3 regions of the Lysinibacillus sp. OL1 genome follow, and region 1 is predicted to be linked to each of the others. Evidence: riboswitches for the same ligand, from Rfam matches in the RefSeq annotation. Region 1 holds a riboswitch; each other region holds the start of a gene.

Region 1 (9,195 bases):
TAACCAGCAGCCAATCGGTGCGGGTCCGTATATGTTTGAACAATGGGACAAAGGGACAAGCCTGACACTAAAGGCATATCCATCTTTCTTTGGCACAAAAGCTTCTATCGAGAAAGTAATTTTTAAATTTATCCCCGATAGTAATGTGCGTGCGCTCCAGCTAAAATCGGGTGAGGTCGATATAGCGTTACTAGACCCGAATCAGGTAGAGGAGCTATCGAAGGTCGAGCATTTAAAGCTATATGAGGTGGAATCAGCAGATTATCGTGGTGTTCTCTTTAATATGAAGTATCCTATTTGGCAAGACGTTGCTGTTCGCAAGGCCATTAGCTATGGGACAGATCGTGCAGGTATTGTCAAAGGCATTTTATATGGATACGGTACAGAAGCATACTCGCCGCTACAAAAGCATGCCTTTGTAAACGCCAACATTGAGCATTATAAATATGACCTTGATAAAGCAAGCGAGCTACTCGAACAAGCGGGCTGGCAACTAGCTGAGGATGGTTTCCGCTATAAGAATAATCAAAAATTAGCATTTACTATTACGGCACCTATTACTGACACAGTGCGTGTGAACATGGCTAATTATGTGGCAGAAGGCTATAAAGAGATTGGGGCAGATGTGCAAGTAGCTGCACTCGATTGGAGCAATATTGTCATTGAAGAAACAGAAGCCTTTATGGTTGGCTGGGGAAGCCCGTATGATGCTGACCATCATACGTATAGTCTCTTCCATTCTGGTGAATCCAGTCTCACAAGTGCTGGCTACAATTACGGTAGCTATAACAATCCGAAAGTGGATGCATTGCTAGAGGAGGGGCGTACAACCGTTGATCCTGAAAAACGTAAGGAAGTCTATGGGGCATTACAGGAGGAGCTAGCACAAGATCCACCATTCGCCTACTTTGCCTATGTGGATGCTGTGTATGGTATTAATCAGCAGATTAGTGGCGTCAAAGAGCGCATTTTAGGTCATCATGGGGCAGGCTTCCTCTGGAATGTCGAGGAGTGGAAATGGCATGATCGCTAAATGGATCGGGAAGCGCGTGATAATGGGGACAATTGTCCTCATTATCGTGAGCTTCCTCTCTTTTTTCCTGATGCATGCGGCTCCTGGTAATCCAGCTGCAGCATATTATGGTGGCAATGCCCAAACGTTATCGACAGCGGAGAAAGAACGCATTGAAACAGCTTTTGGTCTGGATCAACCGATACTCTATCAATATGGTGTGTGGCTCCGTGAAGCGATGCAAGGAAATTTAGGCTACTCGGCAAAAGAAGGCAGACCAGTAGCGACAATTATACAAGAACGTTTACCAAATACATTACAGCTCGTTGTTGGAACTTTAGGCATCGTAGCCATTGCCTCAACATGGCTCGGCTTACAGGCAGGCATGAAGGAGGGTTCGTTATTAGATCGCGGACTTTCCTTTGTAAGTATTGCTAGCTCAGCCATTCCTCCATTTTGGCTTGGCATTTTATTCATCATGGTGTTCTCTGTACAACTAGGCTGGTTTCCTTCATCGGGGATGAAGGATGTACGAGGGGATGGCGGCCTTGTGGACCGACTATACCATATGGTTCTTCCTTTATCGGTCCTTGTACTGGCACATGTAGGGGTATTCGCACGTTTTTTACAGGAAAATGTGAAGGCAGAGAAGCATCGTTATTATGTAGAGGTGGCACGTGCCAACGGAGTACCAGAGCGAGCTATTCGTAGGATGATTTTACGCAATGCCATTATTCCATATATCAATTATGTCGGTGTGACCATCCCATCATTTTTTGGAGGATCCATCGTGGTTGAAACATTATTTGGCTGGTCAGGCTTAGGTCAGCTTTTAGTGAAAGCAGTGATGGTAAAGGACTTTCCTGTGCTGATGGGTGCCATTTTAATCACTGGCGTAGTAGTCGTTATCTGTTTATTTGTGATTGATGTCCTCATGATTTGTCTCAATCCCCGCTTAAGAAGAGGGGGAATCGTATGAGAAAAGAGCAAAAAATGCTCATCTTTTGGCTAGTGATTCTTGGTCTTTTAGTAGGCTTCACCCTATTTTCCTCATGGTTAGTGCCTTTTGAGCCAAACGCGATGGATATGAATCATATTTATGAAGCACCTAATGGAACACACCTCCTTGGCACAGATCAGCTAGGTAGAGATGTTCTTTCCCGCCTACTCGTTGGTGGTAGAGTGACCCTTTTTATCGCTACGTTATCGGTTGTTCTATCCAGCATAATTGGCATTATCTATGGCGGTATAAGTGGCTATTTAGGTGAAGCTATTGATGCAGTGATGATGCGTATACTAGAGGCATTTTTAACAATTCCATCTTTAGTGATTGTGCTTGCTCTTCAAGCGATTATGCAAGGAAGTGTATGGCGCATGGCAATGATTATGGGGTGCACAGGCTGGTTTGTCACTGCCCGTATCGTGCGCTCTGAATTTATCCGGTTGAAGGAATTAGAGTTTATCCACATGGCGAAGATGTTTCGCACGCCGCTGTGGAAGATTCTTTTTCGTCATTTATTGCGTAATAGTCTTCCCGCCATTTTTGTCGTGACGATATTTAATTTTGCTGGTGCTATTTTTACGGAAGTATCCTTAAGCTTTTTAGGTATCGGTGTTCCACAGTCCATTCCATCGTGGGGGACGATGCTCTATACTGCACAAAATGATTTACTTGTCGGGGCTTGGTGGATGGGCCTTTTTCCTGGGATGTTCATTTTCGTAACGATTTTATGCGTGCAAGCTATTGGTAGTAGATTTAAGCAGAGAGGGGGACAGACCCATGTTTAAAATAGAGAATGTTACTGTTCGAATAAACGAAAAATTTATATTGAATGATCTCTCGTTTACGGTGCCAAAAGGTCAGATTACCGTGATGATAGGTGAAAGCGGTAGTGGAAAAAGCACCATGCTCTCTGCCATTCTAGGCATGCTTCCAGCGCAAGCAACAGTTGAAGGCTCAATCTTTTTTAATGGAAGAAATATAGTGGAATTAGCAAAACAGGATCAAGCTGTACTACGCCAAAGGCACTTCTTTACGATTTTTCAGGATGCTGCTAATAGCTTTTCGCCAACGCAAAAAATGAAACAGCAATTGTATGGATTAACTGCCTTACGGATGGGGCAGACAAAGGCAGTATTTCTAGCTGAAATGAAGCATATTGTACAGGATTTACATTTACCAGCAGATGTGTTGGAGCGCTATCCCTTCGAGCTTTCTGGAGGAATGCTACAACGCTGTATGCTTGCCTGTGCTCTTTATCTGGCGCCAGCTGTTTTATTAGCGGATGAACCAACCTCTTCCTTAGATATGCTACATCAACAGGAATTTATTCAACAATTGAAAAGGCTTCATACACAGCTAGAAACAACCGTACTCTTAATTACCCATGATTTAGATGTAGCTGCTTCCATCGCGGATTTTATCCTCGTCATGAAAAATGGAGAAATTGTGGAGCGAGGGCGAGTAACAGAAATCTTTGAGCAGCCTAAGCATCCATACACTAGTCAGCTAGTTGCGCATCATTTTTAGGAGGAGGTGTGGGCTTTGATACTTCAGGTTCACAATATTTGTAAAAGCTATCGAAAGGGACGCCCAATATTAAATCATATTCATCTTACTGTAGGAAAAGGGGAAATAGTCGGCTTAGTAGGAGAAAGTGGCAGTGGCAAAAGCACATTGGCCAAAGTAATTATGCAGCTAGAAGCTCCTGAAAAAGGGGCAGTATACTTTCAACAGCAACCAATAACCAAGCATCGTCGCGCAGCTTTTTATGACAACTGCCAGATTATTTTTCAAAATGCAACAGCCTCTTTAAATCCCATGTGGACTGTAAGGGACCTATTAAGAGAGCCGCTTCAGCATAAGCAACCTATAACGGACACCTATTTACAGACCATGCTGGAGAAGGTCAAGCTACCAACAGATATCTTACATGCCTTGCCCTCTGAGCTAAGTGGCGGAGAAAAACAGCGAGTTAATTTATTACGATCCCTTTTGGTCGAGCCACAATTAATCGTATGTGATGAAATTATTTCAAGCCTAGATCGCTTGATTCAACGAGAAATCGTTGATTTATTAAAGACCTTGAATAAAGAAAGGGCAATGGCCATTCTCTTTATCTCTCATGACTTAAAGGCTGTTTCCTATTTATGCGATCGCATTTATGTGATGAAGGCTGGAACCATTGTTGATGAGAGCAACAAAGAGAATAACGGCTTTACCTTCACGGACAGCTATGCAAAAATGCTGTTTCAGGCAATGGATCATTGATTTGGCAAAACACTTCCTTTGAATGGGAAGTGTTTTTTTTATGAGTGAACGAGCGCAGCTCATTTTTCAGTGAACTCCTCAGATATTGTGTAGATCGTATGCGTATCCTCGACATGCATCAAACTACTGTTTTGCCCTTTATCACCTAACCAAAGATGATAGCGATATTTGTTTCCTGCCTTGTCCACTATTTGTACATCATATTCTGGCGAAGCCATATTGACAACACCCTCGTTTTTGACTGTTGTTGCAATGGCTTGTTGGAATAGTGTAAGTGATTCTTCATCCGTATATTCTTTAAAAAAATCAGTGTTCACCTTGTTAAATTTAGCACCAATAGAAATGCTGACCTTAGCTAATTTATCATCTGGTTTTTCATTACATCCTAGTAAAACAACGGCTAGTAGAGACACTAAGGCAGCTATCATTATTCGCAACCACTCACCCCCTCTATAGGCTAAATAATACCACCATTTCCTGTCGTAGCTCTCACTTCTTTGTAATACATTAAATAAACGAGAGCGAAAGGGGACAGATAGTGGGCTTATTTGATGGATTGATCGGCAATGCAAGCGAGGTGAATTTAGAAAAACTACAGGAGGAGGTCCATAATTTATTAATTCCAAACGAGACAGTCAAGAACGCCTATAAAATTATTAGAGACACGTTTATTTTTACCAATAAACGATTAATCCTCATTGATAAGCAAGGAGTGACTGGCAAGAAAACAGAGTATCATTCCATTCCCTATAAAAATATCGTTCATTTTTCAGTCGAAACAGCTGGAACATTTGATTTAGATGCAGAGCTTAAAATATGGGTGTCTGGCAGTCCATTACCGATTCAAAAAAACTTCAATAAGGCGACAAATATTTATAAGGTGCAAAGCGTCTTAGCACAGTATGTTTTGGGGACGTAATGAAGGTGCTAATAGTACATGTGCACAACCAAAAGCCCGCAGATTTGCGAGGCTTTTCTGTCGTGCCAGGAAGGGGTCCGGTGTAACGGATTTTAAATCAGCTTCATGATTACGGTAAGCTCGAAAATACTGTCAAGTGTAAATAAGAGCGCCTTGGCGAAGTTTTATTCAAATACAATCATTTCTCCGACTTCTTTAAACCCGAAGCGTTTATAAATATTTTTTCCATCCTCTGATGCCTGTAAGACTACGGGCTTTTGCTTATCGATTGTTTGACTGAGTAGGAATTGAAACATCTCACTGCCATAACCCTTGCCCCTATACGCATCTTTTGTCATCACATCATAAATCCCATAGCTATGTTTACTGTCGATTAATAATCCCGTAGCGATAGGTACTTCATTTATACAACCAATAAACATGCGAGCATTTGATGCTAGTTTTTCCTGTGAGAATTGATGAAAGTAAATTTCTAATGCATCTCTTTCTGCTGTTTCTCCAAATAAACTTAGAAAAACTTCCTTATATTGTAGAAGCTCTTCCTTGTTACTTACTTCTGTGATGGTAAGATAATTGGAAATTCGTGGACCTGTGTGAAGTGTATGGTCAAGCTTCATCATCATATTTCGCTCAGCTTCCTGTAAATTGCAGTCTTTTATCAGCTGTAGCCAATCATCGCTTAGATAGTTGACATCCACCCACGTGCTGAAGGGGAGCTTATTCACAATGAAATGATTAATCCTTTGTTTAAGATGATTTTCCTTATGAATTATAGGCGATTTCGCTACTAACAAATTAAATGTATCAGTTGGAATATTTGTATTGGCTATGACAAAATGAGCTTCCTCTATAATTTGTCCAGAAACGGCTCGAGTAAATAGTTTCATTTTTTCCTCTAAATTACTCGTTACTAATTGTTGACTTGTTTTCATATTTTTCATCCTTCCACTATTAGAAGTACACTATCTTTCATTATAAAGTCAATGAAAGATAAAAAATACGCAGTTCACCTTTTTTATATCCCGCTATAACTTTATTAGTAGTTTGGAAAATATTATGATATTTGACTTTAGAAAAACACTACTTTACAATTGATTTTAGTAATCTAATAGGAATGTGGAGTACACTCGATTCCTATGACAACTGAATAGCGTGTAGTAATAGGTGTAAATTGCGTGCAATTTGCTTAAAAGGGAAGTCGGTGTGAATCCGACACTGTCCCGCAACTGTAAATGTGAGCGACTTTTCAGCAACCACTGTCAAATGATGGGAAGGGGAAAAGTGGCGATGACCATGAGTCAGGATACCTGCCTGTTACGAGTACACACCATAAACCTACGAGGAATAGGAGGTGGCATGTTGACAAAACAGAATGCTCTGTTCGTCACAGTACGTCAAACGCCCATAGTAAATGAAAGGGTTCATAATCGAACTCGTTCACACATACTTAGGGTTTGTTTGGCATTGTGTGATGAAAGAAGATAAAATGAAGGATTTCCTCAAAAGTAGGGAGTCCTTTTTGTTTTGAAAATATGTACGCAAAGGGGATGCACGTATGACAAATATTCATGTAACGACAACGTTGGAAACGCCTTATGAAGATCTGAACATTTGTAAGCAACCACGCACAGAAGTTGCCAAGAAAGCGAAAACAAGAATGGTGGTCGAGTCTCTGATCGATCAATTATTAGCAACGAAGCTGATTCGCAATGATCGCTTCTTTGAGCAAATCTTATATAATAAAGAAATTATTTGGATACAAAATGGGGATGTGGACGGTCATCTTTTAGCGAAAGCAGCCATAGCAGATGAACTAAAAACAAAGACGAATAGTTTTATGATGTACATGCCGACCAATCCGATTGTCTATGAGGTCAAAGGAGAAGCGTATCACTTAATTACGCGCATTGATTCTACACGCGCAAAGCCCAACCTCGACCGTCTATCATTGGAGCCCAAGCCTGTTTTAAGTGCCGCTCGTGTCAATGACTTATTATGCTCGATTGTCATGCGCTTTTACGAAACATATTTATATGATTTAGCATCTCATCATGACAAACTCATTGCATTTGTGCAGCAGGAATATGCCCAATTTATTGAAGCGGTGCAAGCGTTAAATGATTATCATTTCAACTGGCATCCACGTGGCAACGGTCACGAGCTTTTACTGCAATTAATTGATCATCTACAACTATTAAAAAGTCAACCTGGTAAGGTACTCATTGATTTTACGAACAAGCATGACTATGTAATAGTTGAACCCGCATATTTGTTGGACAATCCAACAAAGAAAGCTGTCGGTGCACTATAAAAACAAGCCCTCCATTTTTTGGAGGGCTTGTAATATCTTATTGTAGGGTAGAGATATATTGATGCCCAAGCAAGAAATACCCGCGCTAGAGCGATGGATACCCGTGGAAGCCGAGGAAATACCCGAAGCGAGCAGGCTCATCCCATCCTACAGGCAATGCATGGCTGCCTGTGCTTCTTGCCATGGAACCGAATATCCTTTGCCCTTAGCACAAAAGATACTAGAGGAACTATACTCAGGGTCGGCATTTTTATCGTAGCCAATCTGTGCAATCACATCCTCTGTATTATGGCACACATCATAGCCATCAAATTGGAGTGTGAGTGCACCTTTCCCATTTGTATAGGCGGCAAAGGTTGTACTGTAGCTCATTAAAGTGGCAACAGGTGCACGACCTGTTAGGATAACATCCGTTTCGGATAAAATCGGGTCATCGAACGTGCCAGCTGCTTGCTGAATATCAGTCATCATACGACCGATAAAGTCATTTGAAGCTTTCATTTTAAAGCGATAATAGGGTTCAAGTAGGACATTTTGTGCCTGCTCCAGCCCCTGACGCAGGGCACGGAAACTGGCTTCACGGAAATCTCCCCCCGATGTATGTTCATTGTGCCCGCGACCTGTTAGAAGTGTAAAATGAATATCTGTTACAGGGAAGCCTGTCAGTAGCCCATGATGGTCACGCTCAAACAGATGCTTTTCAACAAGGCGCTGATTGCCTACAGATAAATGATCGGCATGACAGGCATTGGTGAAGGTATTACCTGTTCCACGTGGATTTGGCTCCATTAATAAATGAACTTCTGCATAATGCTTGAGGGGCTCGAAATGACCATAGCCCGTTACGGTCGTCGCAATGGTTTCCATGTATAAAATTTGCGGCTCACCAAAGGAGACAGCTAATGAAAAACGCGTCATTAATACCTCTGTCAGGACCTCCAATTGAATGGCACCCATAATATGCACATGGATTTCCTGAAATTTTTCCTGCCAGACCACACGCAAGGACGGCTCTTCTGCTTCGAGTAACCGGAAAATCTGTAGCACTTCCTTGATATGCTGATCACCCTCATATTGAACCTTTGCCTGTAAAGTTGGGACAAGCTCATAGGGCTGTGATAGCATCGTTGTACCGATTCGATCCCCAATGTTTGCCTGGCTCAGTCCTTTGACAGCGAAAATTTCTCCTGCCTCTACCTGTTGAACGGTCTCAAAGCGACTGCCGTTATAAAGGCGAATTTCGGTCACTTTTTCTGTTACTTCGTCAAATGAAAATTCATCTCGTACATGCAACGAGCCCTTGGTTGCCTTCATAAAGGTTAAACGCTGGTGACCATCATGACGAATCTTAAAAACCTCGCCCTCAAATGGGGCATCCTTGTCAAAATGGGAAGCCGTTAACAGCGGGAGCTGGTCAAGAAATTCCTGAATGCCCTCATCCTTTAAGGCCGAGCCAGCAAAGCAAGGGAAGGCACCTTCATTTTTAATCATTTCCTTTAATTGAGCAAGACACTGTTCATGCTCCAATGACTCATATAGAAAGGCATCAAGCAATTTTTCGTCGCGCTCCGCCAGCCATTCCATAATATTATTTGATACATAGTCTGCTCGCAGTGGCTCATCGATGAACAAAACATGCTGAGAGCAATCTTTGCGAAGCTGGCTGATGACAGCCTCCATAT
Region 2 (9,195 bases), 190 kb from region 1:
TGCAATTTTGCCATCACACCCGCGGGAAAGAAAAAAGAAGGATAGACCCAATTAAACAGAAACGCCATTTTGAGAAATTAAAAATGGCGTTTTCTTAATTTTTAAAGCAATATAGAAACAAAAATAAATAAAATTAATCAAGATATTAATTTTATTTATTTTTTAATTAAAATTATTAATTTTATTATTTACATCTTTAATTTCTTTATTATATAATCAGCTTAACTTAAAGGAAGGAGTTCACTATGGCTTATCAAGTAATCACAAATTGTCCTGTCTGCAGTAAAACATTAAAAATTACGAAGTTACAGTGTTCTCATTGTCACACGACCATTGAAAATGAGTTTGAATTGTCGAAGCTAGCATCCTTATCCCAGGATCAGCTTCATTTTGTGGAAGTATTTTTAACCTGCCGAGGAAATATTAAAGAGGTTGAAAAGGAACTGGGGGTTTCGTATCCAACAGTACGAGGCAAGCTAAATGATATTATTTCATCCCTTGGCTATGCTCAAAGGAAGAAAAATGAAGTAGATGAGAAAAAAATTGTAAGCATGCTTGAAAATGGCGAAATCACAACAGATGAAGCCATAAAGCTCTTAAAAGACGAATAGGGAGGAACGACCATGAAAGAGGAAATTACAAAAGTGTTAACGATGATTCAAGAGGGCAAAATTGATGCGGATAAAGGATCAGAGCTGATTCAAGTGCTACAACAGAAAGAAGAATCAGAGAATAAATTTGTGGAAAAAACAAAGTATTTAGATAAAACGTTAAAGGTCCGTGTTGTATCCACCGAAAATGATAATGTCACGGTAAATTTACCAATTAAACTTGTCAAAGCCGTATTGATGGCAGGACACAGCATCGCTGCAAGTATTCCGCAATCGGAAAAATACGTAAAAGATATCGACATCAATCTTCTTCTTGAAGCGATTGAAAATGAACTAGATGGACAAATTGTAGATATAAAATCAGCAAACGGGGATTCCGTTGCAGTCTTCATTGAGTAGAGGCGACGAATGATGCATGTAAAAGTGAAAGCAAAAGACGTTCGCTTTACCGTCCCTGTTCCCTATACTGTGCTAACCATTGTCCTCTCCATTTTAACTTCTAAATGGATTCAGCAACAAGCCAATAAGTGGACAAAGGCATACTTCGATAAAATGAAAATAGACTTTACCTTTCCGCTCATCGATAAAGAAATGCTAAAGCCGATTATCAAGGAACTACAAAATTATAAAGGACTTGTGCTAGTCGATGTCAAAGCTCAGGACGGGACTGAGGTTAAGGTTAGACTATAATCCCAATGATAGAATGGTAAGAGCATGTTATGATAAAAGCATGCTCTTTATTAATGTAATGAGCATCATTTGAAATGGGTAAGAGATGATCATTATTTCAGAACTTATGATAGAGACAACTATTTTTCAATGGTACATAAAATAGAAGATTTCTTTAAACTCAAATTAGAATTCTAGATCCATTTTAATAGAAAATCACGTACATCGTTAAAAATAGATTTTTGATTTGGGTATAAGTGATTAGTGGTAATCTATTTGGAACTACATAATTAAAAATACTGAATAATCCAAAAATAAAGAAGTTTAGAATCTTGATTTACTTTTCATTTGAAGGATGGTACACTTAAAACTATTGAACAACAACTATATATTGTGTTCGTTTTACAAAGGTACTACTACATGTAGTTTAAAAGGGAAGTTCGGTACAATTCCGACGCTGTCCCCGCAACTGTGAAGCTGACGATGATTGCAACCACTGTGCATTTGCATGGGAAGGGAATCAGAGAATGAAGCAAAGCCAGGAGACCTGCCTTTATAAAACAAATTTATCATTTCTTCGGGGATTAAGAGATGGGAACGTCAGTATTTTTGGTATGTTAACGTTTCCATTTAGCCTATCTCTCTAGAGGAGATAGGCTTTTTTATTTTATGAAAAGAGGGATTTCTATGAAACTTTATACGAAAACAATTTGTCCAAAATGCCTATGGGTAAAATCTGAACTACAACGTGCAGGACTTGAAGCTGAAATTGTTAACATCGATCACGATGAACAAGCAAAGCAAACGATTATTGACGCAGGTTTTTTAAGTGTGCCTGTTTTAGAGATGAATGAAACTTTTATAGGAGATGTTCAGGAAATTGTTTCTCAAATTGAGTTGATTGCCCTATGATTGTTTACGCGAGTCGTACAGGTAATGTCCGAAATGTTGTATCCAAATTAAAGGCAGAATGTATCGAGCTCTCGGAAGAATTGCGATTGAACAAGCCATATCTCTTAATTACCTACACAGATGGTTTAGGTGACATTCCAGCAAAGGTACAACGTTTCTTAGAAAAAAACAGGGATTTTTGTAAAGGAGTAGTTGCCAGTGGGAATAGTAACTTCGGTCATCATGTATTTGGCGCTGCTGGTGAGAAAATCGCTGCTACCTATCATGTACCCTTAGTAAGGAAATTAGATTTACGAGGTAATCAAACGGATTACGAAGCAATACAAACGTTTTATGAAACGAGGGTAATGAGATGAAAACCTATTTAAAGCTTAATAATGACGTACTGAATCGTTATAGTACAACTGGATTACTTGAGTTAGAAAAGGACCGCGAAGCTACGCGCCGCTACTTTTTAGAGTATGTTAACGTACGTTTGCGTTATTTTATAGATATTGAGGAAAAAATACGCTATTTAGTTGATGAGGGCTACTATGAGAAAGCATTTATCGACATGTACGAAATGGAATTTATTAAGAAGCTGTACAAGAAAGCCTATGATTATAATTTCCGCTTTCCATCCTTTATGAGCGCTAGCAAATTTTACGATAGCTATGCTATGAAAAGTCGTGATGGGGAAGAGATCTTAGAAAAGTATGAGGATCGTATTGTCATTATTGCTTTGTATTTAGCTCAAGGAAACACGGCTTTAGCAGAACGCTCTGTCGAAGCAATGATGGAAGCCTATCAGCCTGCAACACCAACTGCTTTAAATAGTGGTAAGAAAGCACGTGGTGAATTAGTCAGCTGCTTTAAATTATCAATGGATGACTCCATGAATAGTATTGCTGAAAATATTGGCTATTGTTTAGAGCTATCACGCCTTGGTGGTGGAGTTGGGGTCAACTTAACAGATTTACGTCCATTAGGTGATCCAATTAAAGAGATATTAAATCGTGCAAGTGGTGTCATCCCAGTAGCGAAACTGTTAGAAAATTCTTTCAGTTATTCTAATCAGCTAGGGCAACGAAATGGCTCAGGTGTTGTCTATCTAAATATTTTCCATGCAGACATAGAAAATTTCATTTCATCAAAAAAACCAAATGCTGATGATAAAATTCGCCTCGCAACCCTTTCAACAGGGATTATTATACCTAGTATTTTCTTCGAACTGATGAAACGTGATAAGGATATTGTGTTGTTTAGCCCATATGATATTTTTAAAGAATATGGTAAACGTATGTCTGAAATTTCCATTTCAGACATGTACTACGAGCTACTTGATAACCCTAAAATTCGTAAAATTAAACGTTTAAATGCACGTAAGCTTTACACAGAGGTGAAAAAAGCACAATTTGAATCAGGCTATCCGTTTGAAATCTTTGATGATAATGTCAATAAGGTACATCCTTTAAAAAATATTGGACGTGTCAAAATGTCCAATTTATGTACAGAAATCTTACAAGTACAAGAGACAAGTATCATTACGGACCAGGATCAACCAAATGACTATGGATTAGATGTATCGTGTAACTTAGGTTCCATCGATATCCATGCAGCAAGTAAAGTTAATGATTTCGGCGCATTAGTCGATACAGCCATGCACCTATTAACGAATGTATCGCAAATGACGCACATTAAGAATGTACCGTCTGTTGCAAAAGCCAATCAATTAATGCATTCTGTAGGGCTTGGCTGTATGAACCTCCATGGGCATCTCGTGACAGAAGGCATCCTGTACGGCTCAAAAGATTCCATTGATTTCATGGATCACTTTATGGAAGCGATGAACTATTATTCTCTGAAATCTTCGATGGAAATGGCGAAAGAAAAAGCTGCAACCTTCTACCGATTTGAGGACAGTGATTATGCATCAGGTAGCTATTTTGACCAATATATCAATAAAACTGAAGAAGAACTATCGCCTGCTGTGTTGAAGGCGCTTGGCAATATTCCAATCATCACAAACAAGATGTGGGAAACGTTAAAGCAGGATGTAATGCAGTACGGTCTATTCCATTCCTATCGTTTGGCTATTGCCCCAACTGGTAGTATTTCATATATTCGTAGCTGTACGGCTTCAATCGCACCATGTACAGAGCGCGTAGAGGTTCGTGATTACGCCGATAGTAGAACCATTTATCCAATGCCTCATTTAACAAATGACAATAGTCATTTATATGTGGAGGCGTATGATGTGAATCCTTATGATTTAATTGATTTATATGCAGCTTCTCAAAAGCACGTTGACCAAGGTATTTCCATGACGCTTTATGTAACGGACAATTGGACAACCGAACAATTGGCTAAAGTATACATTTATGCGTGGATAAAGGGCATTAAGTCTGTTTACTATGTTCGTCAACGATTACAAAGCTTAGAGGAGTGTGTAGCATGTCAAATATAATTTATGAGGCAGTCAATTGGAATAAGGCAACAAGTGAGCTTGCCCAAATATTTTGGGACCAGCAATGGAAGCAAATTTGGTTTCCAGAAGAAATTGCGGTCAGTAAAGATATTAAACAATGGAAAAGCTTTGAGCATCAGGACACATATAAAAAAGTATTTGCAGGATTAACCTTACTGGATACTGTACAAACAAATATCGGGATGAATCGTGTTGCTGCTTATACAGACGATTTACAGGAAAAGGCTGTCCTAACCGTTTTTGATGCATTCGAGGCGATACATGCCAAGTCCTATTCTTATATTTTCACAACGCTTTGTACAAACGAAGAAATCGACGAGCTATTTGAATGGGTCAAAAAAAATGAATTTCTACAGTATAAGGCCAATAAAATAGCAGACATTTATAATAGTATTGAAGAAGGCAATCCAGAGAGCTTATGGAAAGCGATGTTTTCATCCGTTATGCTTGAATCTTTCCTGTTTTATTCTGGCTTTTTCTATCCACTATACTTAGGAGGACAAGGCTTCCTACGAAACAGTGCCGAGATTATTTCACTCATCTTGCGCGATGAATCTATCCATGGGGTAGCAGTTGGATTTTTTGCTCAAAATTTATTCAAGCAATTTTCAAAGGAAAAGCAAGAAGAGCTACATTTATGGGGCTATGAGCTATTATTAGATTTATATCAAAATGAAATGAAGTATACAGATGATATTTATGCGGAAACAGGATTATCACCTGAAGTGCGAGCATATGTACGTTATAATGCTAATAAAGCTTTAATGAATGTCGGCTTTGAAGCCATGTTCCCAGAAGAGGAAGTCAATCCAATTGTGATGAATGGTATTCGTAATGAAGGCTCCACATATGATTTCTTTTCACAAAAGGGTGCTACCTATGCCAAGGCAAAAGTTGCGCCAATCACAGATGACACATTCAATTTTAATCGTTAAGGATGAAGAACAATGAATCTAGAAGTAAAAATTAAAAAAGTTCACGCTGATGCCATGCTACCGATACAAGCCAACCCTGGTGATGCAGGCATGGACCTCTATTCCATAGAAGCAGTAGAAATCCCAGCAGGCGTAGCCAAACTCATTAAGACAGGTATTCAGATTGAGTTACCTAAGGGAACGGAAGCCCAAATTCGACCAAGAAGTGGACTAGCATTAAAGCATAGTGTAACCGTACTGAATAGCCCAGGCACTATAGATGAAGGCTATAGAGGCGAAATCGGTGTTATTTTAATCAACCATGGTCAAGAACCGTTTATCGTAGAAAAATCAATGCGCATTGCTCAAATGGTTATACAATTTGTTCCTTCTATTCAATTAGTGGAAGTAGATGAATTATCTCAAACGGTCCGTGGAGAATCTGGATTTGGTGCAAGTGGTACGAAATAGCGTACCTATATATAAACCGCATAAAGTTTACTTAAAAATCCTGCGAAAATGCAGGATTTTTTTGTTATCGTAGCTCATAGCAGAAGGAAATAATAGGGTTCATATGGAATGAAGTAATGATAGCGAAGTAAAGGAGCTAATAATCATGAAAAAAATATGTTCAGGTATTTTCCTTATGTTGATTGTCATTCTTACATCGATCACAACTGCTACAGCAGCTAGTAGTCAACTAAAAGTGGACGGTATGACAGTACAAACGGATGTGAAGCCCGAAATAAAAAACAATCGAACAATGGTACCTTTACGCGTGATTAGTGAAAATTTAGGGGCTAAGGTGCATTGGTCGGATGGGCAAGTAATACTGACCCAAAGTGAGATGAAAGTCAGTTTAAAGTTAAACAGTAGTAAAGCCACAGTAAATGGAAAAACGGTATTATTGGATGCGAAGCCATACTTAAAGAATGGACGCACCATTGTACCATTACGTTTTCTAGCAGAAACCTTTGGCTGTAAAGTTCAATACGATCATTTAACGATCTCAATCGATACAGAGCCATTGATGATTAAGGGTGTTGAAGTGAAAGCATTACTTCATGAATACCACATGACAATGGGGGGAGTAGTCGAGCAAATCAATGGCAATGCCTATATGCAAGAAATGCACCGTATATTTACTAAAAATATGGGCAAGAAGATAAAACAGCCTAACGACTACACATGGTCTGTCCATAGCACCGTAATTGGGGGCTATTATAAAATGGGCCAATATGATTTCCTGAACAAGGAAGGTAGTAGCATAGCACGTTATGATCTCTATTCGTTGGTGCAATCTTCAGATAAACCTTTGACTGGACAGCCAGACGTGTTGATTTATGACGCAGCTGTTGACCAATGGTATGAGTTTAACAAAACTGCCAGTGACTCTATTTATTCGTTAATGGAAACTGCCACGAGAAATGGCTTTGTGACAGTTATTAGTAATACAGTTCCTTGATTATATAATCCATTAAAAACGCAGTAGAAGAGCACATCTATAAATAAGATGTGCTCTTCTTATTTTAGTGAGGATAAAAAATGCTAATCATTTTTATTTAGAAAAGTACTAGGCATGACTACAAGAACTACTGTTCCACGAGCACAAAGCGTATCCTGCGCGTAAACTTCAGTTTCTACTTTCCATTTTTTCGGGTGAATTTCCTCAACAGTGCCAATTGCCTTTAATGGAACATGTTGGGGTGTTGGCTTTAGGAAATCTACATTAAGGTTAGCAGTTACAAATCGAGGTGGCTCCGCTCCATCACCAATTTCATGTCCATTTTTACGATGCAAGGCAAGCGCTGCTGACCCTGTTCCATGGCAATCAATTAATGAAGCAATTAAACCACCATAGATAAATCCTGGAATACCCATATATTTTGATTCAGGTGTATAGATTGTAATCGTCTTATCACCATGCCACCCCGTGCGAAGATGATGACCATCATCATTCAAACGGCCACACCCATAACACCAAGCGATATCATCTGGATAAATATCTTGAATTGCTTTTTCTACTTTTAATTCTTCCATTCTTCTCTCCCCAATACTCTAGTATTATTTGTTTCTAATCGAACGTTAATCATTTAAGTATAATTAATCATTTCCATTCCATCAATAAAAATCTAAATATTCCATCTATTTAAACTATGTAAAAAAGCACTACCATAAAGTTGGACAAGTTTTATTAATGACAGATGGGGAGGGCTGGTATCAGGAAGAAGGAAAAGCTGCATAGCTTGTAAAACGCTGGCATGGTCAACAAAAGAAAGATGGTATACTAAGATCGTTACATTTTTCTTTTACCGTGCTGAACAAGGAATTAAAGGAGTCAAAAGGTATGTCATTAGAAAATATAATCGATTGTATTTGCAAGGAAGCAACTAATAAAGACAGTAAAAAATTAGAAGAATTACTAGAGCAATTGTATGATTATGAAAGTGCTAAAATACTTGATATTTACCCTTATCAGATAAAAAGTAATGAAAAATATAGTCAAGTTGAAGTATTCTTAGATAAATTAGAGATGGTCGATTTCCAACAAAAAACGCAGGATTATCATTCGTACCAGAAAAGCCTTGAAAAATTCGAGAGATTTTTTGAATTGATGTGGTTAAAATCATCTGAATTTTATGCATTTTATTATTTACCAGATCCTTTATATAAGGATCAATTGTATTATAAAGTCTACGAGAATGAGTGGGGTAAAATTATACCTAAAGATCTTACAGAAGGAACTTTTGTAAACATTGATGAATACACAATGTTAAATTCACTAATAAAATTAGCTGTTTCGGACCATCTCCATTTACATTTTATTTTACCTGAGGAGAATATTGTATTTAGTGGGAATGGCTTAGCCTTTTTAATTTACAGCCAACATAATCTTGAGTTATTAGAAAAGATCGCTAATACGGAGGGGCTCTATATCCGTTGAAAAAGTGAGAGAACATTCCCAGCAACATGAAGCTAGATAATATGAAACATACCCTAAAAAAATAGCAACAATCTATGTTTCTTACAGATCGTTGCTACAATTATTTAAAAATCATTTATTCTGCTCTCGATAATTAATGGCCTCTTTAAATTCATCGGTAGCTAGGATATTGTAGAACATATTTTTACTGTTTACGTTTGCTATTGTCCCAGTGATTGTATTATCAATCCATAGATAGTATTCATCATCGTTTAGTTTGATCTTATACTGCGGAGCAATTTCGTTATCGACCTCACCGAATTCTCTAGCTTTTTTAAATGTTTTTTCTATAATTTTAATATCTTTCGCATCGGAGATTTGTTGTAAAGTATCGGGTTGCACTTCATCGAAATTAATTAATTCTTGAATTTCTATCACCTCCGATGCTTCTTTCTGATCGTTACAAGCAACTAACGCTAAGGAACAAATCATTAACAACAAAAATGTTCTTATTTTCACCTTGTCTCCACCCCTTTTTGTTCAATCTAGTATATTCCCTTATGAACATTTCTTCAAACTGCAAAACCCTCGAAGTATTTACATATTCTAACAGTATAAAAAAGGTTTAACCATAGCATAAAAACTTATTTGAGAGCTTTCCCCTTGAATGGAATTTATAGTATGCTGATTAAAAGGGAG
Region 3 (5,860 bases), 180 kb from region 1:
GGAAAAGCCTGCAATTTCTAAAATCACCTTCCCGATATCTAATGCGACAATCGTGACAATAGATGGCAATAGATTGGGTATATAATGGCGTCTAATTAATTGGATACCTGTAGTGCCCGTTATCCTAGCAGCTTGAACAAAGTCTTTCTCATTGATGCCAATAAACAAACCTCGGATCATTCTTGCATAATAAATAAGCTGTGTGAAAATGAGCGCTATTAAAACATTTTTTAAGCTAGGACCTAATATACCTAACAGCCCAAATGCAAGTACGAGTGTCGGAAAGGCTAATAAAATATCACATAATCGAATAAAAAGAAAATCAATTAATCCTCTTTTCAACGCTACAAAAGCACCCAGTAGGATAGCTAAAACAATAGCGACTAGCTGAATGATGAGCGCTGAACCTAAAGAATAACGAATACCTAAAAGAAGGCGTGACAAGATACACCTTCCTAAATGATCTGTACCTAATGGATAGTCCCAAGACGGGACTGAAAATTTCTTAGCAATATCGACAGCAAAAGGGTCGTGTGGCATTAAAATTGGCGCCAACAGTCCTAATAAGCCAGTAATGACAAGGAGGAATAGACTGATTAATCCTGTTAAGTTGCCACTTTTTGTTCGTACAAATTTCATTTTTAATCTCTCCTACCCTTCATCATTAGATGAGGGTCCAATAAACGATGCAATATATCTGTACATAAATTGGCAAGCACATAGATAACCGCAATAATTAACACATAGCATTGTACAACTGGATAATCCCTGTTCATAATGGATTCTATTAAGTACCTGCCGAGTCCGGGCCAGCTAAAAACCTGCTCCACAATCACGGCTCCACCTAAAAGATTGCCAAGGGTCATGCCTAGCAAGGAAGTCAAGGGAATAGCAGCATTTCGCAAAACATGACGGATAAGAATCACGGAGCTTTTTAATCCTCTTAGCCGTGCATATTGAACATATTGCTGCTGTAATTCTTCTAGGATGGTTGAACGGATAAGCTGAACGAATAATCCAATTGTTGGTAACGCCAGTGCGAAGGCGGGAAAAACTAAATGAGCAGGTGTGCCCTTCCCGTTTGTCGGAAAGAGTCCTAATTTTAAGCTAAATAAATAGAGTAATAGGAAACCTAACCAAAAGGCTGGAATCGACACACTCAATATGCTAAAGAATCGTATGATTTTATCGATGATGGTGTGCTTATACAATGCGCTTATTACTCCGAATGGAATACTTAGCCCTAAAATGAGGATAAACGCAGCAATAGCTAATTCAATGGTTGCGGGTAATTTCACGAATAGTTCATGTGCCACAGGTAATTTACTAACAAAAGATTTTCCAAAATCTAGCTGGATTACGCCCTTTCCCCATAGCAAATATTGAAGAAAAAACGACTTGTCCGTTCCCAGTTCCTCACGTAATGCCTGAATGGCTTCCTCTGTTGGCGCAACCCTTGCCAAACGTAGTATGACTTCAGCAGGCTCTACAGGAACAAAACGAATAAATACAAAGGTTAGGATGGAAACGCCTAATAAGACAAAGGGCAATGTTAAAATTCTTTTTAAACAAAAGATCCATGTTGATTCATACATGCTGTCACTTCCTACTCAATCCTATGATAAAGAGAGAGCTGTCTCTGCTAGACACACTCTCTCCTCCACTTTTATTTTTCTTTAGCCATTTGTGCATAAGGTATATCATATTCAGATGCACGTGGTGCAAAATCCTTTAGAGATGGTTGATAAATCACATTATTTGTTTCGTAAGAAATAGGGTAAAAGAGTGCCTGGTCATGAAACATCGTTAAAATATTCGTGTAAAGCTGCACGCGTTCCTGTTCATCTGTTCCTACTAATAATTGGTGAATTTTCGTATCGATTTCTTTGGCGTTTGCTAGGCCTAATTTCGCCTCGTACACACCACTAGCATTTGGTGTAGCTGATTCATTTGCAAAGCTATGTGGATCTGTAGGTGGTCCATTGGTACGCCAGAAATTAATATCCACCTGGTCATCCATCAATTTTTGAAGACCGACCATTACATCTGCCCCTTCTAAATTCAACTGAACGCCAATTTTTGCGAGTTCACCTTGCATTAATTCTGCCATTGGTTTTTGAATTGCATCGGATGCAATGTAAATCAAATCTAAAGACAACAGCTGTCCGTTTTTTGAACGAATTTTTTCACCCTTAGGTAATAACCACCCTGCCTCATCTAGCAATTGTTGGGCTTTTTCTGGATTGTATACAATAGGTGCTAAATCTATATTGGCATAAGGAATCGCATCCCAGAACAATGTGTTCGCTACTTTTTCCGTACCATGTGTAATACTGTCGACCATTTGTTCCTTATTAATAGCATATTGAATGGCTTGACGTACCTTTAGCTCAGATAATGGACCAGATTGTGTATTGAATAGCAGTGCTTTCGTAGATAAAGGCTCAGAGGTAGCAGTTTTGTATTTGCCACTGTCTTTTAAATACGTATAGTTATCTAAACTAATAATGCCACGCCCATAAATTAAATCTAATTCTTCGTTTTCAAATGCTAATGAAATAGATTCTGAGTCAGGAATAATTTTTACTTTTATTTGTTCAACTAGTGGTTTTTCTCCCCAATAGTTTTCATTGCGACTAAATAATGCATATTCGTCCTTTTTGTATTCAGTTAATACCCAAGGGCCTGTTCCAATCGGTGCTTTGATAGAATCTTGCGTCATATCATCCTTTGGGAATCCGTTATCCCCTAAAAAACGGAAAGGTCTGACGAAGGCAAGTTCGTTTAAGACTGGATAATAAGGCTCATCCAATTGCAGACGAATTGTAAAATCATCTACTTTTACAACCTCTTTCATGTGGTTAACCATGCCCATCCAAGAATGCATGTCTCGATTCGCTAAAACGGCGTCAAAGTTACGAATGACATTATCTGCATTAAATACAGTGCCGTCTGAATATTTCACGTCTTTTCTTAGATGGAAAGTATACGAAGTTTTATCCTCAGAGATGTCCCAGCTTTCGGCGAGCTTAGGCGTAACAGTACCATCATCATTGTATTCCACCAAGGATTCATAAACCATTGCTTGGGCAGTCATTTGATTCGGTAAATATGTATGAGGATTCAATGGACCGACATCTAATGGCCAGCCAATCGTTATTATTTTTTCATCTGTTTGGTTTGCTGAGGTCTTTTCCTTTTCTTCATTCGTGCCTGTACAGCCAGCAAGTAAACTGAACGTCAGGACAAGCAGGAAAGGAAGTAAATACTTTGTCAATCTCATTTTCTGTCTCCTATCTCTATTCGTAGTACAAATACATCTACTTGTTGAAGAAGAGAAGGCATAAAAAAACCTTATTCTAAAAAAGAATAAGGACAGAAAAACCCACGATGAGCAAGTCTCCATCCATCTCCCTATCTTTCGTAGATCATCAATGAATCTTCTTACAAGCAGGCATTCTGGCTCATGAATCATCATTTTGTTTCACCTTCCCAAGTACTCACTCAGTGGTATTTGAAACAAAACTCCTCATTTACAGCTGCGGGACAGCATGGGATTTTCACCCATTTTCCTTTTAATTGAATGAAAGACGATTTCACTCAAACTTGTAATGATTGCTATGAAATTAGTAATAAACATAACATGCTCGCCTGTTCACGTCAATTTTACTTTCTGAAGATAATATATATATCGACGTAACATAAAAAGACTAGGGATTTACCCTAGTCTTCGTTATTGGAGAGTAGATGTAGTAGATTAAAAATCATTTCGTTAGCTTGATGTAGATTGTTGTACAGCTTGACGCAACGTTTTAGTAGCAGCAACCATATTCGCTAAAGCTGCAACGGTTTCATCTTCTTTTCTCGTTTTTAAGCCACAATCTGGATTCACCCAGAATTGATAACGGTCCAGCACCTGTAGACTATCTTTCATAATAGCGAGCATTTCATCCTCGCTTGGTACACGAGGGCTATGAATATCATAGACGCCTAAGCCAATTCCTTTTTTATAGGGCTGTACTTGTAGTGAGGTAATAAGTTCCCCATGACTTCGTGATGTTTCTATGGAAATCACATCTGCATCTAGTGCGCTAATTGGTTCGATGAAATCATTAAACTCACAGTAACACATATGTGTATGGATTTGTGTTTCATCTTTGACACTAGATGTCGCAAGCTTAAAGGAATTGACAGCCCACTCTAAGTAAGCCCCCCATTCCTCCTTTCTAAGCGGTAAACCTTCTCTTAACGCTGGCTCGTCCACTTGAATAATTGATATACCTGCGTTTTCTAGTGCTTCCACCTCTTTACGGAGTGCTAATGCAATTTGATAAGCGACATCTTTACGGGACAAATCATCTCGCACAAAGGACCAATTTAATATTGTTACTGGCCCTGTCAGCATGCCTTTTACAAATCGCTTCGTTAGGCTTTGGGCATAGGCGGATTCTTTTACGGTAATTGGTGAAGCCCATGCAACATCTCCATAAATGATCGGAGGCTTCACACAGCGTGATCCATATGAAACAACCCACGCTTTCTCTGTAAAGGCAAAGCCAGTCAGCTTTTCACCGAAATATTCGACCATATCTGTACGCTCAAATTCACCATGAACAAGTACATCGATATCTAATTCCTCTTGTATGGAGATCCAGCGCTTTGTTTCGTCTTCTAAAAATGTTTCATAGGCTTCATTCGATAATTGTTTCTTTCGCCACGCATTACGATTTCTTTTCACTTCATCTGATTGCGGGAAGCTACCGATTGTAGTTGTTGGAAACAGCGGTAATCCTAAGGCTTGTTGTTGGATCGTTTGTCGCTTCGTAAAATTACTGTGTCGTTCAAAATCTTGCTTTGTCACAGTTTGAACGGCTTGATGAATTAACTTATTTTGGCGGATTGGATGTTTTTTTAGAGCCTCAATCGCCTTCATACTTTCTGAAAAATTATGTTGTAAGGAACCATCTTTATCTCGTCTATATTTAGTCAGCCCCGTGATTTCTATGATTTTCTCATCTGCGAAGGCCAGAGACTGCTTTAAAACAGGGTCAAGTTCATTTTCAAGAGAGGTTGTGATTGGAACGTGCTGTAGGTTACTTGATGGTTGAATCCATAGTTCAGCAGCATGACTTAGCTGTTCAATGGCTTGAATTGTCGCATTGACCTCCGCCAGGTTTGAACGCCAAATATCACGGCCATTCACAACCCCTATTCCTAATACTTTATCCTGCGGGAAACCAAATTGACGAAGTGACGCCATATTTCCTTTATAGCCATGAACAAAGTCCAAACCGAATCCTTGAACAGGCAATGTACTTAATGCTTCATAGGCACTTAAAGCTTCGAAATAAGTCTGTAGCATTATTTTAGCCTCAGGAACGGCAGTGGCTAACTGGTCATACATTTCTTTCACCAGCTTTATCTCTGCTGGATCAAGTGTTAAGACGAGGGATGGCTCTTCTAGCTGAATCCAAGTGGCACCTGCATCCACTAATTCTTTTAATACCTGCGTATAGAGTGGTAATAAAGCTAATAAGTACTCAACCTGTGTTAATTTGTTGTAGCCTTTCGTTAACTTATAAAATGTATAGGGACCAATTAGTGTCGGCTTCGCAATGATACCGAAAGTTTCCTTCGCCTCTAAAAAGTCGGCTAACACTTTATTTTCTGTTAGTTGTAAGGCTTGTCCCTCATACTCTGGAACAATGTAGTGATAATTTGTATTAAACCATTTTGTCATTTCACTAGCTACGGCTGTTTTGTCTCCTCTTGCTACACTGAAGTAGGTATGAAAATCGACTTTACCACCTTGCCAGTTAAAGCGCTTTGGAACTAAACCAAACATCAAAGCTGTATCTAA

The links. Region 1 has a riboswitch for cobalamin ahead of EW028_RS06565 (hypothetical protein). Riboswitches for the same ligand answer to the same signal wherever they lie in the genome.
Region 2: another riboswitch for cobalamin. It lies ahead of EW028_RS05660 (glutaredoxin family protein); the one in region 1 lies ahead of EW028_RS06565 (hypothetical protein).
Region 3: another riboswitch for cobalamin. It lies ahead of nikA (nickel ABC transporter substrate-binding protein); the one in region 1 lies ahead of EW028_RS06565 (hypothetical protein).

Annotation. Positions count from the first base shown of each region.
Region 1 is NZ_SJDS01000002.1:439,312-448,506, reverse strand. Features, by position in the region: gene EW028_RS06605 (ABC transporter substrate-binding protein) at 1-1,033, shown strand, start outside; gene EW028_RS06600 (ABC transporter permease) at 1,023-1,991, shown strand; gene EW028_RS06595 (ABC transporter permease) at 1,988-2,800, shown strand; gene EW028_RS06590 (ATP-binding cassette domain-containing protein) at 2,793-3,542, shown strand; gene EW028_RS06585 (ABC transporter ATP-binding protein) at 3,558-4,283, shown strand; gene EW028_RS06580 (YhfM domain-containing protein) at 4,343-4,711, opposite strand; gene EW028_RS06575 (PH domain-containing protein) at 4,822-5,202, shown strand; gene EW028_RS06570 (GNAT family N-acetyltransferase) at 5,367-6,134, opposite strand; cobalamin riboswitch at 6,348-6,531, shown strand; gene EW028_RS06565 (hypothetical protein) at 6,758-7,513, shown strand; gene EW028_RS06560 (elongation factor G) at 7,661-9,195, opposite strand, start outside.
Region 2 is NZ_SJDS01000002.1:247,957-257,151, reverse strand. Features, by position in the region: gene EW028_RS05680 (ABC transporter ATP-binding protein) at 1-55, shown strand, start outside; gene EW028_RS05675 (DUF2089 domain-containing protein) at 246-611, shown strand; gene EW028_RS05670 (SHOCT-like domain-containing protein) at 624-1,010, shown strand; gene EW028_RS05665 (hypothetical protein) at 1,020-1,301, shown strand; cobalamin riboswitch at 1,672-1,849, shown strand; gene EW028_RS05660 (glutaredoxin family protein) at 1,968-2,192, shown strand; gene nrdI (class Ib ribonucleoside-diphosphate reductase assembly flavoprotein NrdI) at 2,189-2,548, shown strand; gene nrdE (class 1b ribonucleoside-diphosphate reductase subunit alpha) at 2,545-4,638, shown strand; gene nrdF (class 1b ribonucleoside-diphosphate reductase subunit beta) at 4,626-5,594, shown strand; gene dut (dUTP diphosphatase) at 5,607-6,044, shown strand; gene EW028_RS05635 (copper amine oxidase N-terminal domain-containing protein) at 6,190-7,038, shown strand; gene EW028_RS05630 (PaaI family thioesterase) at 7,122-7,613, opposite strand; gene EW028_RS05620 (hypothetical protein) at 7,921-8,517, shown strand; gene EW028_RS05615 (hypothetical protein) at 8,629-9,015, opposite strand.
Region 3 is NZ_SJDS01000002.1:258,868-264,727, forward strand. Features, by position in the region: gene EW028_RS05690 (ABC transporter permease subunit) at 1-639, opposite strand, end outside; gene nikB (nickel ABC transporter permease) at 642-1,595, opposite strand; gene nikA (nickel ABC transporter substrate-binding protein) at 1,667-3,283, opposite strand; cobalamin riboswitch at 3,433-3,625, opposite strand; gene metE (5-methyltetrahydropteroyltriglutamate--homocysteine S-methyltransferase) at 3,773-5,860, opposite strand, start outside.